2 regions of the Geodermatophilus sp. SYSU D00698 genome follow, and region 1 is predicted to be linked to the other one. Evidence: riboswitches for the same ligand, from Rfam matches in the RefSeq annotation. Region 1 holds a riboswitch; the other holds the start of a gene.
The links. A riboswitch is a leader RNA that binds a small molecule or an ion and turns the genes downstream of it on or off. The one in region 1 is predicted to bind S-adenosylmethionine.
Positions count from the first base shown of each region.

Region 1 (7,373 bases):
CTTGACCGGCCGGTCGGTGGCGGCGCGGAGGAAGCGCACGTCGCGGCCCTGGATCGGGCCGCGGCGGCGGAGCTCGCCGACCACCCGCGGCACCGGGATCGGCTTCCCGGAGCGGTTGAGCACCGTGCCGGGGGTGTCGACGTCGACCCCGTCGAGCGCGGTGGCGAAGTGGTTCGAGTAGGACTCCCGCCGCTGCTCGCCGTCGCCGACCAGGTCCAGGCCGGCCGCCTCCTGGGCGCGGACCGCCAGCAGCGTCGCGTCGTCCTGCGCCTCCTCCAGCAGGTCCGGCGCCGGCCGCCACAGCTCCCGGGCGCGGACCCGGGGCGGGAACTGGTGAGCCAGCCGGTCGTGGTCGATGAGCCACCCGGGCTGGGGCAGGCTCCCGACGACCGTGGTGGGCAGCGGCGGCAGGGAAGCGGGCACGGGGTGATCCTGCCCGCGCCGACGGGGCTCCGGGTGTGCTGGGGTGGACGCCGTGGCGGACAACTACATCGCGGAACTGCCCTTCGGCGCCCCGGCCATCGACGAGGAGGCCTTCGTCGCGCCGACGGCGGTGGTGGTCGGCGCGGTCACGATGGGACCGCGCTCCAGCATCTGGTACGGCGCGGTCGCCCGGGCCGATCACGAGGTCATCGAGATCGGCGAGGGCTCCAACGTGCAGGACGGCAGCACCCTGCACTCCGACCCCGGCTTCCCGCTGGTCCTCGGCCGCGGCGTCACCGTCGGGCACCGCGTCGTCCTGCACGGCGCCCGCGTCGACGACGACGTGCTGGTCGGCATGGGCAGCATCGTCATGAACGGCGCGCACATCGGGTCGGGGTCCATTGTGGCCGCGGGTGCCGTCGTCACCCAGGGGACGGTCGTGCCGCCGGGGTCGCTGGTGGCCGGCGTCCCGGCGAAGGTGCTGCGGCCGACCACCGACGACGACCTCGCGCACATCCGGCTCAACGCGGCCAGCTACACCGAGCGGCTCGACGCGGCGCGGAAGGTGCGGCCGGTGGTGCGCCGTCCGCTGCCGCCGGCCGGCTACACCCCCGGCGACGCCGCGGACTGACGAAGGACCACCCTTCCCCCCACGCCTCGCACGCTCGGCGCGGGCCCCTAAAGGGCGGCCCAGCACGTCACCTCAGACGGCGCCGGCGAGGCGGGCGACGGCGTCGCGGACCTCGTCGAGGGACAGCGCCAGCGTCGCGTCGCCCACCGGGAGCTCGACCCGCACCACGGTGGGGTCGCCGGTGACGCCCGCCCGCGCCCAGGTCCACAGCCCCTCCTGGGCGAGCGCGCGGGCGGCGGCGCGGAAGGCGTCCGGGGTGGTCGACAGCAGCAGGTGCAGCATCGGCGTCTGCGGCGGGTCCGGCACCACCCGCACCCCGGGCAGGCCGCGGACGGTCTCGGCGACCTCCCGCGCCCGCTCGAGGTAGGCGGGGAACAGCGGCAGCCTGCGGCGCAGGCACGACAGCGCCGAGGCCGCGCCCGGCCACAGGCCGAACAGCGTGCCGCCCATCCGCCCGCGCCACTCCCGGACCTCGGCGACGACGTCCGCGGGCCCGGCCACGCAGCACCCGGCCAGCGCGCCGACCCCCTTGTAGAAGCTGACGTAGACGGTGTCGAACGGCGCCGCGACGTCCGACGGCGGCATCTCGTAGCCGGCGGCGGCCTCCCACAGCCGGGCGCCGTCGAGGTGGGCCACCGAGTGCACGTCGTGCGCCCACGCGGCCTGCTCGACGACGTCGTCCCACGGCGGCAGCGGACCGCCCAGGTCCCGCTGCGGCAGCTCGACGACCAGCGCGGCCGGCGGCTCGGCGACGCCGTCGAGGTCGGCGCGCAGCAGCATCCGGTGCCGGTCGCCGACCGGGCGCTCGACCAGGCCCTGCAGCCGCGCCAGCGCGCCGCCCTCGTGCCGGAACAGGTGGCACTCGGGGTGGGCGACGACGGTGGCGCGGCCGCTTCGCCCGGCGTGCACCCGCAGCACCGCCTGCTGCGCCATCGTCCCGCTGGGCAGGTAGACCGCGGCCGGCTTGTCCAGCAGCTGCGCGACCTCCGCCTCGAGCTCCGCGACGACGCCGCCCGCGCCGTACCGGTCCAGCGCGGTGTCCGGCGGGATGGTGGCCAGCAGGTCGGCGGCGCGCTGGGGGCCGTGGCCGGTCAGGGCGCGGTCGCAGGCCGGCCGCAGGGCGTCGAGGTCGTCGTCCACGGGCCCAGTCTGTCGGGAGCCCGGGATCCCGGCGGACCGGGCCCGGGGCCCTGGCTCCGGGACCCCGGCCCCGTCAGGCGTCGAGCAGCTCGCGGAGGAGCGCGCCGACGGCGGCCGCCTCGATGAGGAAGCCGTCGTGCCCGTACGGCGAGGACACCACCCGCAGCGGCACCCCGAGCGCGTCGGCCACCCGCCGCTGCAGCTCCAGCGGGTAGAGCCGGTCGGAGTCGACGCCGGCCACCACCGCCCGCGCGGTCACCCGGGCCAGCGCCACCTCCACCCCGCCCCGGCCGCGGCCGACGTCCCAGGTGTTCATCGCCTCGGTGAGCACCAGGTAGCTGCCGGCGTCGAAGCGGCGGGTGAGCTTGTCGGCGTGGTGGTCCAGGTAGGAGGCGACGGCGAACCGGCCGTCGGCCTGCACGGCCGCGCCGAAGCGCTCCTCCAGCTCGAACGCGCTGCGGTAGGTCAGGTGCGCGATCCGCCGGGCGACGCCGAGCCCGGCGACCGGGTCGGCGCGGATCGCGGCCTGCTGGGTGGTCTGGGTGCCGATCTGGTCGGCGGTGGCCGCCGCGCCCGAGGCGAGGAAGAACAGCCCGGCCACCCGGTCGGGCAGCGCGACCGCCCACTCCAGCGCCCGCATCCCGCCCATCGACCCGCCGACGACGGCGGCCCACCGGTCGATGCCGAGCGTGTCGGCCAGCGCCGCCTCGACCAGCACCTGGTCGCCGACGGTCACCTCGGGGAACCGGGACCCCCACGGCCGGCCGTCGGGCGCGGTCGAGGACGGGCCGGTCGTCCCCTGGCACCCGCCGAGCACGTTGGCGCAGACGACGAAGAACCGGTCGGTGTCCAGCGCCGCGCCCGGCCCGACCAGCGACGCCCACCAGCCCGGCGTCGGGTGGCCGGGCCCGGCCGGGCCGGTGACGTGGCTGTCGCCGGTGAGCGCGTGCTCGACCAGCACCGCGTTCCCGCCGTCGGGGGCGAGCGTGCCCCAGGTCTCGTAGGCCACCCGGACGCCGGGCAGCACCCCGCCGCGTTCGAGCCGGACCGGTCCGTCCAGGTCGAGGAACAGCCGGTCCCCGGCGGGGTCGCCGTCGCGCCACCCGCCGGGGCGCGGCGGGGTGCGGGACCCCGGGAGGTCCCGCACCCCGCCCACGTCAGGCGCCCTTCGCGGCGCGGAACCCGGCCTCGAGGTCCGCGAGGATGTCCTCGATCCCCTCCAGCCCGGCGGCCAGGCGCACCAGGCCGGGCGTGACGCCGGTGGTCCGCTGCTCCTCCGGCGTCAGCTGCGAGTGGGTCGTCGACGCCGGGTGGATGACCAGGCTGCGGACGTCGCCGATGTTGGCCACGTGGCTGTGCAGCTCCAGCGCCTCGACGAAGCGCTTGCCGGCCTCGACACCGCCGCGGATCTCGAACGCCAGCACCGCGCCGGCGCCGCGCGGGGCGTAGCGCTGCTGGGCGGCGTGCCACGGCGAGGACGGCAGGCCGGCGTAGTGCACCGACTCCACCTCGTCGTGCGCCTCGAGGAACTCGGCCACCCGCTGGGCGTTGGCCACGTGCCGTTCCATGCGCAGCGACAGGGTCTCGATGCCCTGCACGACCAGCCACGCGTTGAACGGGCTGATCGCCGGGCCGAGGTCGCGCAGCAGCTGCACCCGGGCCTTGAGCGCGTAGGCGGGCGCGCCGAGGTCGGCGTAGACGACGCCGTGGTAGGTCGGGTCCGGCGTGGTGAAGCCGGGGAACCGGCCGCGGGTCCAGTCGAAGTTGCCGCCGTCGACGATGACCCCGGCGATGGCGGTGCCGTGGCCGCCGAGGTACTTGGTGGCCGAGTGGACGACGACGTCGGCGCCGTGCTCGAGCGGGCGCACGAGGAACGGCGTGGCGATGGTGTTGTCGACGATCAGCGGCACGCCGTTGCGGTGCGCCACCTCCGACACCGCGGAGATATCGAGGACGTCGCCCTTCGGGTTGCCGATCGACTCCCCGTAGAACGCCTTGGTGTTCTCGCGGACCAGCGACTGCCAGTTCTCCGGGTCGTCGGGGTCCTCGACGAAGGACACCTCGACGCCGAGCTTGGGCAGCGAGTGGTGCAGCAGGTTGTAGGTGCCGCCGTACAGCGACGCCGAGGCGACGACGTGGCTGCCGGCCTCGGCGACGTTGAGGATCGCCAGGGTCTCGGCGGCCTGGCCGCTGGCCACCGCGAGCGCGGCGACGCCGCCCTCGAGGGAGGCCACGCGCTGCTCGAGCGCGTCCTGCGTCGGGTTCATGATCCGCGTGTAGATGTTGCCCATCTCGGCCAGCGCGAACAGGTCGGCGGCGTGCTGGGCGTCGCGGAACTGGTAGCTGGTCGTGGCGTAGATCGGCAGGGCGCGGGCCCCGGTGGTGGGGTCGGGGCTGGTCCCGGCGTGGATCTGCCGGGTTTCGAAGCTCCAGCTCTGCTGGTCGGGCACGGCGCCGTCTCCTCTCGCTCGCGGAGACCCCGCGACGCACGGAGGGCTCCGTCTTGCCGCGCGGCGGGCGCCGCGCGGCCGGCTCTTCCCCTGGGAGCACCTCGGACGGAGGAGAGGTTGCCGGGCAGCCAGCCAGGTACTTGTCGCTGCCTCTCGTGAGCCTGCGCGGAACCCTAGCGCCCGGTCAGGAGGCGCCGGGCCGGGGGTGCGCGAGGGCGGCCGCGGCGTCGTCGGCGAGGCGGGCGACCAGCTCCCCGGCGGGCAGCGCCTCGGCCAGCGCGTACGCCTGCCCGGCCCACATGCTGATGGCCTCCGGGTCGCCGGCCTGCCGGGCCGCCGCGCGCAACGGCGTCGTCAGGTGGTGGACGTGCGGGTAGGCGGCCGGAGCCGCGGCGGTGTGCTCGGCGAGGAAGCGGTTGACCAGCCCGCGGGCGCGCCGGCCGCTGAACGCGCGGGTGAGCGCCGTCGGCCGGCCGGCGCCGAGCGCCGCCCGGTGCGCCGCGCCGGTCCCGGCCTCGGGGCACAGCAGGAACGCCGTGCCCAGCTGCGCGGCCTCCGCGCCCGCGACGAGCACCGCCGCGACCGAGGGGCCGTCGACGATCCCGCCGGCGGCGACCATCGGCAGGTCCACCGCCCGGGCGACCAGCCGCAGCAGCGGCAGCAGCCCGTACTCGCCCGCCCCGTCCTCGTCGCGGAGGCCGCCGCGGTGGCCGCCGGCCTCGACCCCCTGCACCACCAGCGCGTCCGCGCCGGCGTCGCGGGCGGCGAGGGCGTCCTCCGGCGAGGTGACGGTGACCAGCACGGTGGCGCCGGCGTCGTGCAGCGCGGCGACCATGTCCGGCCGCGGCAGGCCGAAGGTGAACGACACCACCGGCACCCGCTCCTCGGCGAGGACGGCGACCTTGGCCTCCCACGCGTCGTCGTCGGCGCGGGGCTCGCCGAGGTCCACGCCCCACCGCCGCGCCTCGGGCCGCAGCCGCTCGGCGTAGCGGCGCAGGGCGCCCTCGTCGGCGGGCGGCCCGGGGACGAAGACGTTGACGCCGAACCGCTCCCGGGTCCGCGCCCGGACGGCGCGGACCTCCTCGCGCACCGCGTCCGGCGTCCGGTAGCCGGCGGCGAGGAAGCCCAGGCCACCGGCCCCGGACACCGCCGCGGCCAGTTCCACCGTCGACGGCCCGCCGGCCATCGGCGCCTGCACGACCGGTCGTCGCAGCCCCAGCACCATGCCGGGCATCCTGCCGCGCCGCGGCTCGGGCGGGGGTGGGTCAGGCGAGGCCGAGCCCGCGCCGGCCGATGTCGTTGAGCTGGTCGGGGGTGAACCGGTCCGGCCAGGTGCGCTCGTAGTGCTCGGCGGGGAAGTCGGTGGGGCTGGAGCCGGTGAGGAACGCGTCGCGCACGGAGGCGGCGTAGGCCTCGTTGCGCGGGCACCAGGGGGCGGCGGGGACGTACATGACGTTGCCCCAGCCCTGCTGGTCGGTGACCGGGGCGACCGAGTGGATCATGTCGCAGTGCCACCAGACGGAATCGCCGGCGCGGACGTCGGGGATGCCGCTGGCGGCGCGCAGCAGCAGGGAGTGCCACTTCTCGCTGGCCGGGAAGACCTGGTTGGTGGTGACGCCGCACATGTCGTCGTCGGGGACGTCGGGCAGCAGCGGGCGCAGCATCAGGTAGGCCATCGCCTCGGGGATCGGCACGGTGTGCAGCACGCCCTGGTCGTGGTCCATGTCCGACAGCGCGGTCCACCCCTGGAAGGTGCGGAACGCCGAGCACATGGTGGAGCCGGGGTACTGCGGGCCGGCGGTGCGGTAGGCGGCGTCGTACGGGTCGTAGGCCTCGACGGTGCCGTCGAACAGGTGCCGGAAGGCCTTCTGGTAGGCCTCGGTCATCCACAGGTCGAGCGTGCCGGGGTCGAGGTGGGTGCCCAGGCCGCCGGAGTCCGCGCCCGGCGGGCGGCGGCGGATGCGGTCGGGGTAGAGCGAGTCGCGGTCCGGGTCGAACCACCGGACGCCGTCGGACTCGGACGTCCACAGCGCGTTGAGGAAGCCCTGCACCCGGGCCATGCGGTCGCTCTGCCGGGCCTCCATCTGGGGCGGGGACCAGTAGACGGGGTAGATCTCGGGCTTGGAGCCGACGCTGCCGAAGAAGTCGTCGCCCGGGCCGCGGTAGTCCTCGAAGAAGCGGTTGCTCTCGACGTAGTCGACGATGCCGGCGTCCCAGGCCAGCGCCTGCTCGCGGGGGAAGTGCCCGCGGACGACCAGGCAGCCGCGGCGGCGGAGCGTCGCGAGCTGGTCGGCGGAGACCGTGCCCGCCTCGATGTCGGCGTAGTCGAGAACCGGCCAGATCTGCTCACCGCGCGCCTTCGCCGCCTCGATCTCGGCGACCGCGGCGGCGATGCGGGCCTCGACGACGGCGAAGACCTCCTCCACCGTGCGACCGGAGGCGGCGATGCGCGCCCGCAGCGCCGGCTTGATCTCCCGGATCGCGGCCTTCAGGTCCTCCGGGGGGGTCTCCCAGTGCGGCAGCGGCGGCAGGTGCCGCGCGTGCGGGGTGGGGGAGGCGGTGAGGGTCACGGTGCTCACTCCGTTCAGGAAGGACTCCTTACTTGAGTGGGACCCTAGAGCAGCCGCGCGTTCCAGGCAACAGTCCTTACTAGACTCGTCCGCATGACCCCGGCCAAGCCGTCGCTGGAGCTGCTCCGCTCGCTGACCGACGAGCACGTCCTCCGCGCG
Region 1 is NZ_JBJGZD010000009.1:4,935-12,307, forward strand. Features, by position in the region: gene ACI8AB_RS10275 (uroporphyrinogen decarboxylase family protein) at 1-423, opposite strand, end outside; gene ACI8AB_RS10280 (gamma carbonic anhydrase family protein) at 467-1,054, shown strand; gene ACI8AB_RS10285 (threonine aldolase family protein) at 1,127-2,194, opposite strand; gene metX (homoserine O-acetyltransferase MetX) at 2,268-3,341, opposite strand; gene ACI8AB_RS10295 (bifunctional o-acetylhomoserine/o-acetylserine sulfhydrylase) at 3,352-4,644, opposite strand; SAM riboswitch class IV at 4,689-4,805, opposite strand; gene ACI8AB_RS10300 (NAD(P)H-dependent flavin oxidoreductase) at 4,829-5,869, opposite strand; gene ACI8AB_RS10305 (DUF1479 domain-containing protein) at 5,910-7,223, opposite strand; gene ACI8AB_RS10310 (ROK family transcriptional regulator) at 7,308-7,373, shown strand, end outside.

Region 2 (7,373 bases), on a different contig from region 1:
CGCGGGCGCCTACCCGGGCCTCGACGGCGGGGAGCCGGCGCAGCGGGAGAGCGTCGCGCTCGACGGCGGCACCCAGCCGGTGGTCACGCCCGCCGGCGGCACCCCGGCCGCGATCACCACCGTCCCGGGCCTGGGCGCGCTGGCCTCGGCGCTCGGCGGGCAGGCCGTGGAGATCCCCGGCCAGTTCGCCGCGTTCTCCAGCGGCCCGCTCGACGAGGCGGTCGAGGTGGTCGGCGCGCCGACCGTCGAGCTCGCCGTCGCCTCGCCCACCGGCAGCGCCACGCTGTTCGCGAAGCTCTACGACGTCGGCCCCGACGGCGCCCAGACCCTGCCCGGCGGGCTGGTGGCCCCGCTGTCGCTCACCGGCCTGTCGGCGGACCCGACCGCGCCCACCGAGGTCGCCGTGACGCTGCCGGGCATCGTGCACCGCTTCGAGGCCGGGCACACGATGCGCGTCGTCGTCTCCTCGACCGACCAGGCCTTCGCGCTGCCGGCCGAGGCCACCGTCTACTCCGTCGCGCTCGCCGGGGCCGGCAACGGCGGCACCGCGCTGGCCGTGCCCACCGTCGAGGGGCAGCCGCAGGCCGACGGCGGCACCTCCCGCTGGTGGTGGCTGCTCGGCGCCGTCGTCGCCCTGGGCCTGCTCGGCTGGCTCGCCGCGGTGCTGTGGGGCCGCCGCCGGCGGCGGGTCACCTCGGAGGTGGAGCCCGACGGCGAGGACGTGCCGCTGCGCTTCGAGGGCATCACCAAGGCCTACAAGGACGGCTTCGTCGCCGTCCGCGACCTGTCCTTCGAGGTCCGCCGCGGCCAGGTGCTCGGCCTGCTCGGCCCCAACGGGGCGGGCAAGACGACGTCGCTGCGCATGCTCATGGGGCTGATCCGGCCGAACTCCGGGCGGATCACCGTGTTCGGTCACGAGGTCCGCCCCGGCGCGCCGGTGCTGTCCCGGCTGGGCTCGTTCGTCGAGGGCACCGGCCTGCAGCCGCACCTGTCCGGCCGCGACAACCTGCGCCTGTACTGGGCCGCCACCGGCCGCCCGGCCGAGGACGCGCACGTGGAGGAGGCCATCGCCGTCGCCGGCCTCGGCGCCGCCATCGACCGGCCGGTGCGCCGCTACAGCCAGGGCATGCGCCAGCGGGTGGCGATCGCGCAGGCGATGCTCGGCCTGCCCGACCTGCTGGTCCTCGACGAGCCGACCAACGGGCTGGACCCGCCGCAGATCCACGCCATGCGCGAGGTGCTGCGCGACTACGCCGCCACCGGCCGCACGGTCATCGTCTCCAGCCACCTGCTCAGCGAGATCGAGCAGACCTGCACCCACGTGGTGGTCATGGCGAAGGGGCAGAAGATCGCGCAGGGGACGGTCGAGGAGATCGTCGGCACCGGCGGCGCGGTGCTGGTCGGCCTCGCCGACGAGGCCGACGCCGACCGCGCGGCCGCCGTCCTGTCGGGGCTGCCCGGGGTCGCGGTCGAGCGCACCGACGAGGGCCTGGTCGCCGACCTCGGCCCGGGGACGTCGCGGGCGGCGGCGCTGCAGGCGCTGGTGGCCGCGGACGTCGCCGTCGACCAGTTCACGCCGCGCCGCCGCCTGGAGGACGCGTTCCTGGCACTCGTGGGGGAGTCGTGACCGCGACCGAGCACGTCCAGCCCACCGGCGCCGTCGCGGGCTACCGGCCCGAGCGGACGCTGCGGCTGTCGGTCGAGCTGCGCCGGCAGTTCAAGCGGCGCCGCACGATCGGCGTCTTCGCGGCGATGGTCGCGCTGCCGCTGGTGCTCATCGCCGCGCTCCAGCTGGGCGCCAGCGAGGAGGCGCAGACCAACAGCCGGATCAACCTCGTCGACGTCGCCACCGCCAGCGGGCTGAACTTCACGCTGTTCGTGCTGTTCGCCACGACGACGTTCTTCCTCGTCGTGGTCTACGCGCTGTTCTTCGGCGACACGGTGGCCAGCGAGGCGCAGTGGGGCTCGCTGCGCTACACCCTGGCCACGCCGGTGCCCCGGATGCGGCTGCTCCGGCAGAAGTGGCTCGCGGCGCTGGTCCAGTCGGTGGGCGCGCTGCTCACCCTCGTCGCCGTCGCGGTGGTCGCCGGTGGCCTGGCGTTCGGGTTCGGCGAGATCCGGACGCCGATCGGGGTGACCCTGTCCCAGGGGGAGGGGTTCCTCCGGCTGGCCGGGATGCTCGGCTACCTCGCCGTGCACCTGCTCGTCGTTGGGACGCTGGCGTTCTGGCTGTCCACGGTCACCGACGCGCCGCTGGCCGCCGTCGGCGGGGCGGTGTTCACGACGGTCGTGTTCGCCATCCTCGACCAGGTCGAGCAGCTCGGGTCGATCCGCGACTGGTTCCCCACCGCGGAGGAGTTCGCCTGGACCGACCTGCTGCAGACGCCGGTCGACTCCTCCGACCTGTTCCGCGGCGTCGTCCAGTCGCTGGTCTACGCGGCGGTCTTCACCGCGCTCGGCTTCCGCCACTTCGCCCGGCGCGACGTCACCAGCTGAACGACGTCACCAGCTGAACGAGGTGTCCCGCCCCCGCAGCGGCTCCGGGCAGCAGGGGAACGGCACCCGGGCGCGGTGCGGTCCGGTGGGACCGCGGTGTCACAGGCTCGCTCGGACCGCCTGGGCCCAGCCGACGCCCATCGGCCCGTCGGTCACCGACACGTTCGGGACGGCGCCCAGCAGCCCGGCCATGCCCTCGACCTCCGCGCCGTTGGCGGTGATCCACAGCCGGCCGACGGCGGGCGCCATCTCCAGGTCGCTGGCGCTGTCGCCGATCGCGACGGCGTCCGCCGGGTCGACGCCGCGCCGCTCGAGGTCCCAGGCGATCGCCGCGCCCTTGGAGATGCCGCGCGGCATGAGGTGGTAGACCCGGGCCAGCTGCCCCTCCGGCGCCAGCCGCAGCCGGGCCGAGGCGGGGATCGCGCCGTTGTCCTTGAGCGTCAGCCAGCCCGACCCGCGCTCGGCCAGCCACGCGTCGACGGCGAGCGGGTCCACGAACCCGCGCAGCAGCGCGTCGCCGGCGTGCGTGGTGTGCCAGGGCGCGTGCCACTCGAGCCGGCCGGGGTGGGCGGCGCACAGCGCGTCGACGACGCCGAGCTCGGCCATCACGTCCATCGGCGTGCGGCCGGCGTACTCCTCGGGCAGCTCGCCGGTCAGCCCGTGCCGCTCCCGGCCGCCCTTCCACGTCACCAGCGAGCCCAGCTCGGCGATCGCGCCGTCGGCGGCGAAGATCCGCCCCGCCTCGGTGACCTGGTCGGCGGTGCGCCCGCTGACGATCACCAGCGCGACCCCGGCGGTGTGCAGCTCCAGCAGGGCCGCGGCCGGCTCGGCGGTGGGGGAGCCGTCGGCGGCGTGCCAGAAGGACCCCCGCGGTCCGACCATCGTGCCGTCGAGGTCGGTGTAGACGATGCGCGCAGCCACGGCGCCCAGCATGGCCGGGGCCGGGGGCGGTCCCGGCAGCCGGGTAGAGTCGGGCCCGTTCCACTCATCCAGAGGGGCAGAGGGACACGGCCCGGTGAAGCCCCGGCAACCGCGCTCGCGCGAGCGGCGAGAGGTGCCAATTCCGTCCCGCGCGGCTCGACGGCCCGACGCGGGGAAGATGAGGAGGTAGTCGTCGCATGACCCTGACCGCACCCGGTTCCCTGCAGGCCGACAGCTCGGCCGGCGGCCCCGTGCCGCCCAGCCCCGCCCGTGGCCTCGTCTGTCGCAACTGCGGCGCCACCTTCGGCCTCGTCGCCGAGCACGCCTGCGCCCAGTGCTTCGGCCCGCTGGAGGTCGACTACGACCCCGAGCTCATGGCCGCCGTCACCCGCGAGCAGATCGAGGCGGGCCCGCAGAACATCTGGCGCTACGCCGCGCTGCTGCCGGTGGGCCAGGACCCGGCCGACCGCGTCTCCCTCGACCCGGGCATGACCCCGCTGGTCCGCGCCGACCGGCTCGCCGCCGAGCTCGGCATCACCGGCGGGCTGTGGGTCAAGGACGACTCGGCCAACCCCACGCACTCGTTCAAGGACCGCGTGGTCAGCCTCGCCGCCACCGCCGCGAAGGGGCTGGGCTACCGCAAGATCGCCGCGGCCTCCACCGGCAACCTGGCCAACTCGGTGGCCGCGCACGCCGCCCGCGCGGGCCTGCCGTCGTTCGTCTTCATCCCGTCCGACCTCGAGCCCGGCAAGGTCGTGCAGTCGGCGGTCTACGGCCAGACGCTGGTCGCCGTCGACGGGTCCTACGACGACGTCAACCGGCTGACCAGCGAGCTCGCCGAGACCGACGAGTTCGAGGACACCGCCTTCGTCAACCAGAACGTGCGGCCCTACTACGCCGAGGGCTCCAAGACGATGGGCTACGAGATCGCCGAGCAGCTCGGCTGGCGCATCCCGGCCCAGGTCGTCATCCCGATGGCGTCGGGCTCGCTGCTCACCAAGGTGGACAAGGCCTGGCGGGAGCTGGTGAAGGCCGGGATCGTCGCGGATACCGAGTGGCGGGTCTTCGGCGCCCAGTCGGCCGGCTGCGACCCGATCGCCACCGCCTTCGACAACGGCTGGGACGTCGTCAAGCCGGTCAAGCCCACCGGGATCGCGAAGTCGCTGAACATCGGCAACCCCGCCGACGGCCCGTACGCGCTCGACGCCATCCGCCGCACCGGCGGCGCCGTCGGCCGGGTCGGCGACGAGCAGATCGTCCAGGGCATCCGCGACCTCGCCCGCACCACCGGCGTCTTCGCCGAGACCGCCGGCGGCGTGACCGTCGCGGTGCTGCGGCAGCTGGTCGAGGACGGGCGGCTGGACCCGAGCCGGGAGACCGTCGTCCTCAACACCGGCGAGGGCCTCAAGACCCTCGACCCGCTGCTGCCGGTGGTCGGCCCGACCCACCGGGTGGAGCCGTCGCTGCGGTCGGTCCGGTCCGCGGGGCTCATCGGCTGAGCCCCCGCGGGAGGCGTAGGCTCACGGGCGACGTCGATCCGGCGGGTGACGTCCCCCCGGATCGTCCCCGAGTCGTGTGTCCAGGATCTCCCCACAGCGGCGTGCCTGTTGTACCGTCTCGCGCGGTCGTCAGTTCCACGCACGTGTCCGACGGGCGGAAGAGCTGTACCCCGGTCCCCGGATCACGGGGACCGTCCGCACGCACCAACGTGGGAGCACACGTGGCACAGGGCACCGTGAAGTGGTTCAACGCCGAGAAGGGCTTCGGCTTCATCGCCGTCGACGGCGGCCAGGACGTCTTCGTCCACTACTCGGCCATCCAGATGGACGGGTACAAGAGCCTCGACGAGGGCCAGCGGGTGACCTTCGAGGTCGTCCAGGGCGAGAAGGGTCCGCAGGCCGACTCGGTCCGCGTCGCCTGAGCACCTCCCCACCTCCGTGCTGCGGCCCGGTCCCCTCCGCGGGAGCCGGGCCGCAGCCGTTCCCGGACCACCGCCCCCGCCGCCGGCCCGACCGGGAACAGGCGGCACCCACCCCCCGTTCTTGCACTCGGCAGGGGCGAGTGCCAGACTTCCGGTTGGCACTCGACAGTGCCGAGTGCCAATCAGGTCGGAACGGTGAGGCACAGGAGCGCGGGCCACATGGGAGCCCGCCGCACCGGTGTCGTCCGTCGCGGGCGCCGGTCCCGGCCGTGCAGCGATCCATGCATGGAGGACATCACCACATGGCCAAGATGATCGCCTTCGAGGAAGAGGCGCGCCGCGGTCTCGAGCGGGGCATGAACACCCTCGCCGACGCCGTCAAGGTGACGCTCGGCCCCAAGGGCCGCAACGTCGTCCTCGAGAAGAAGTGGGGCGCTCCCACCATCACCAACGACGGTGTGAGCATCGCCAAGGAGATCGAGCTCGAGGACCCCTGGGAGAAGATCGGCGCCGAGCTGGTCAAGGAGGTCGCGAAGAAGACCGACGACGTCGCGGGTGACGGCACCACCACCGCCACCGTGCTGGCCCAGGCGCTCGTCCGCGAGGGTCTGCGCAACGTCGCCGCCGGCGCCAACCCGATGGCCCTGAAGAAGGGCATCGAGAAGGCCGTCGCCTCGGTCACCGAGTACCTCCTCTCGACCGCCAAGGACGTCGAGACCAAGGAGCAGATCGCCGCCACCGCGTCGATCTCCGCCGCCGACGCCGCCATCGGTGAGCTCATCGCCGAGGCGATGGACAAGGTCGGCAAGGAAGGCGTCATCACCGTCGAGGAGAGCAACACCTTCGGCCTCGAGCTCGAGCTCACCGAGGGCATGCGCTTCGACAAGGGCTACATCTCGCCCTACTTCGTCACCGACGCCGAGCGTATGGAGGCCGTCCTCGACGACCCGTACGTGCTCGTCGTCAACTCGAAGATCAGCTCGGTCAAGGACCTGCTCCCGCTGCTGGAGAAGGTCATGCAGTCGGGCAAGCCGCTGGCCATCATCGCCGAGGACGTCGAGGGCGAGGCCCTCGCGACCCTGGTCGTGAACAAGATCCGCGGCACCTTCAAGTCGGTCGCCGTCAAGGCCCCCGGCTTCGGTGACCGCCGCAAGGCCATGCTGACCGACATCGCCATCCTCACCGGTGGCCAGGTCATCAGCGAGGAGGTCGGCCTCAAGCTCGACACCGCCGACGTCTCCCTCCTGGGCCGCGCCCGCAAGGTCGTCGTCACCAAGGACGAGACGACGATCGTCGAGGGCTCGGGCGACAGCGACCAGATCGCCGGCCGGGTGAACCAGATCCGCGCCGAGATCGAGAAGTCGGACTCCGACTACGACCGCGAGAAGCTGCAGGAGCGCCTGGCCAAGCTGGCCGGTGGCGTCGCCGTCATCAAGGCCGGCGCCGCGACCGAGGTCGAGCTCAAGGAGCGCAAGCACCGCATCGAGGACGCGGTGCGCAACGCCAAGGCCGCCGTCGAGGAGGGCATCGTCGCCGGTGGTGGCGTCGCCCTGGCGCAGGCCACCGCCGTCGCGTTCGAGAAGCTGGACCTCGAGGGTGACGAGGCCACCGGTGCCAACATCGTGCGCGTCGCGCTCGAGGCGCCGCTGAAGCAGATCGCCGTCAACGCCGGCCTCGAGGGCGGCGTCGTGGCGGAGAAGGTGCGCAACTCCGAGGTGGGCCACGGCCTCAACGCCGCCACCGGCGAGTACGTGGACCTGGTCGCGGCCGGCATCATCGACCCGGCCAAGGTCACCCGCTCGGCGCTGCAGAACGCCGCCTCCATCGCGGCGCTCTTCCTCACCACCGAGGCCGTCATCGCCGACAAGCCGGAGAAGGCCGCCCCGGCCATGCCCGGTGGCGACGGCGGCATGGGCGGCATGGACTTCTGAGTCCCGCCCCCTCGCAACACCAGCAACGCCCGGCAGGGGCGGTCCCGCATCGCGCGGGGCCGCCCCTGTCGGCGTCCACGGGGCCGGACACGCACACATCGCGG
Region 2 is NZ_JBJGZD010000002.1:197,658-205,030, reverse strand. Features, by position in the region: gene ACI8AB_RS02730 (alpha/beta fold hydrolase) at 1-1,627, shown strand, start outside; gene ACI8AB_RS02725 (ABC transporter permease) at 1,624-2,496, shown strand; gene ACI8AB_RS02720 (HAD family hydrolase) at 2,596-3,417, opposite strand; SAM riboswitch class I at 3,479-3,602, shown strand; gene thrC (threonine synthase) at 3,615-4,916, shown strand; gene ACI8AB_RS02710 (cold-shock protein) at 5,138-5,338, shown strand; gene groL (chaperonin GroEL) at 5,641-7,269, shown strand.
Region 2: another riboswitch for S-adenosylmethionine. It lies ahead of thrC (threonine synthase); the one in region 1 lies ahead of ACI8AB_RS10295 (bifunctional o-acetylhomoserine/o-acetylserine sulfhydrylase).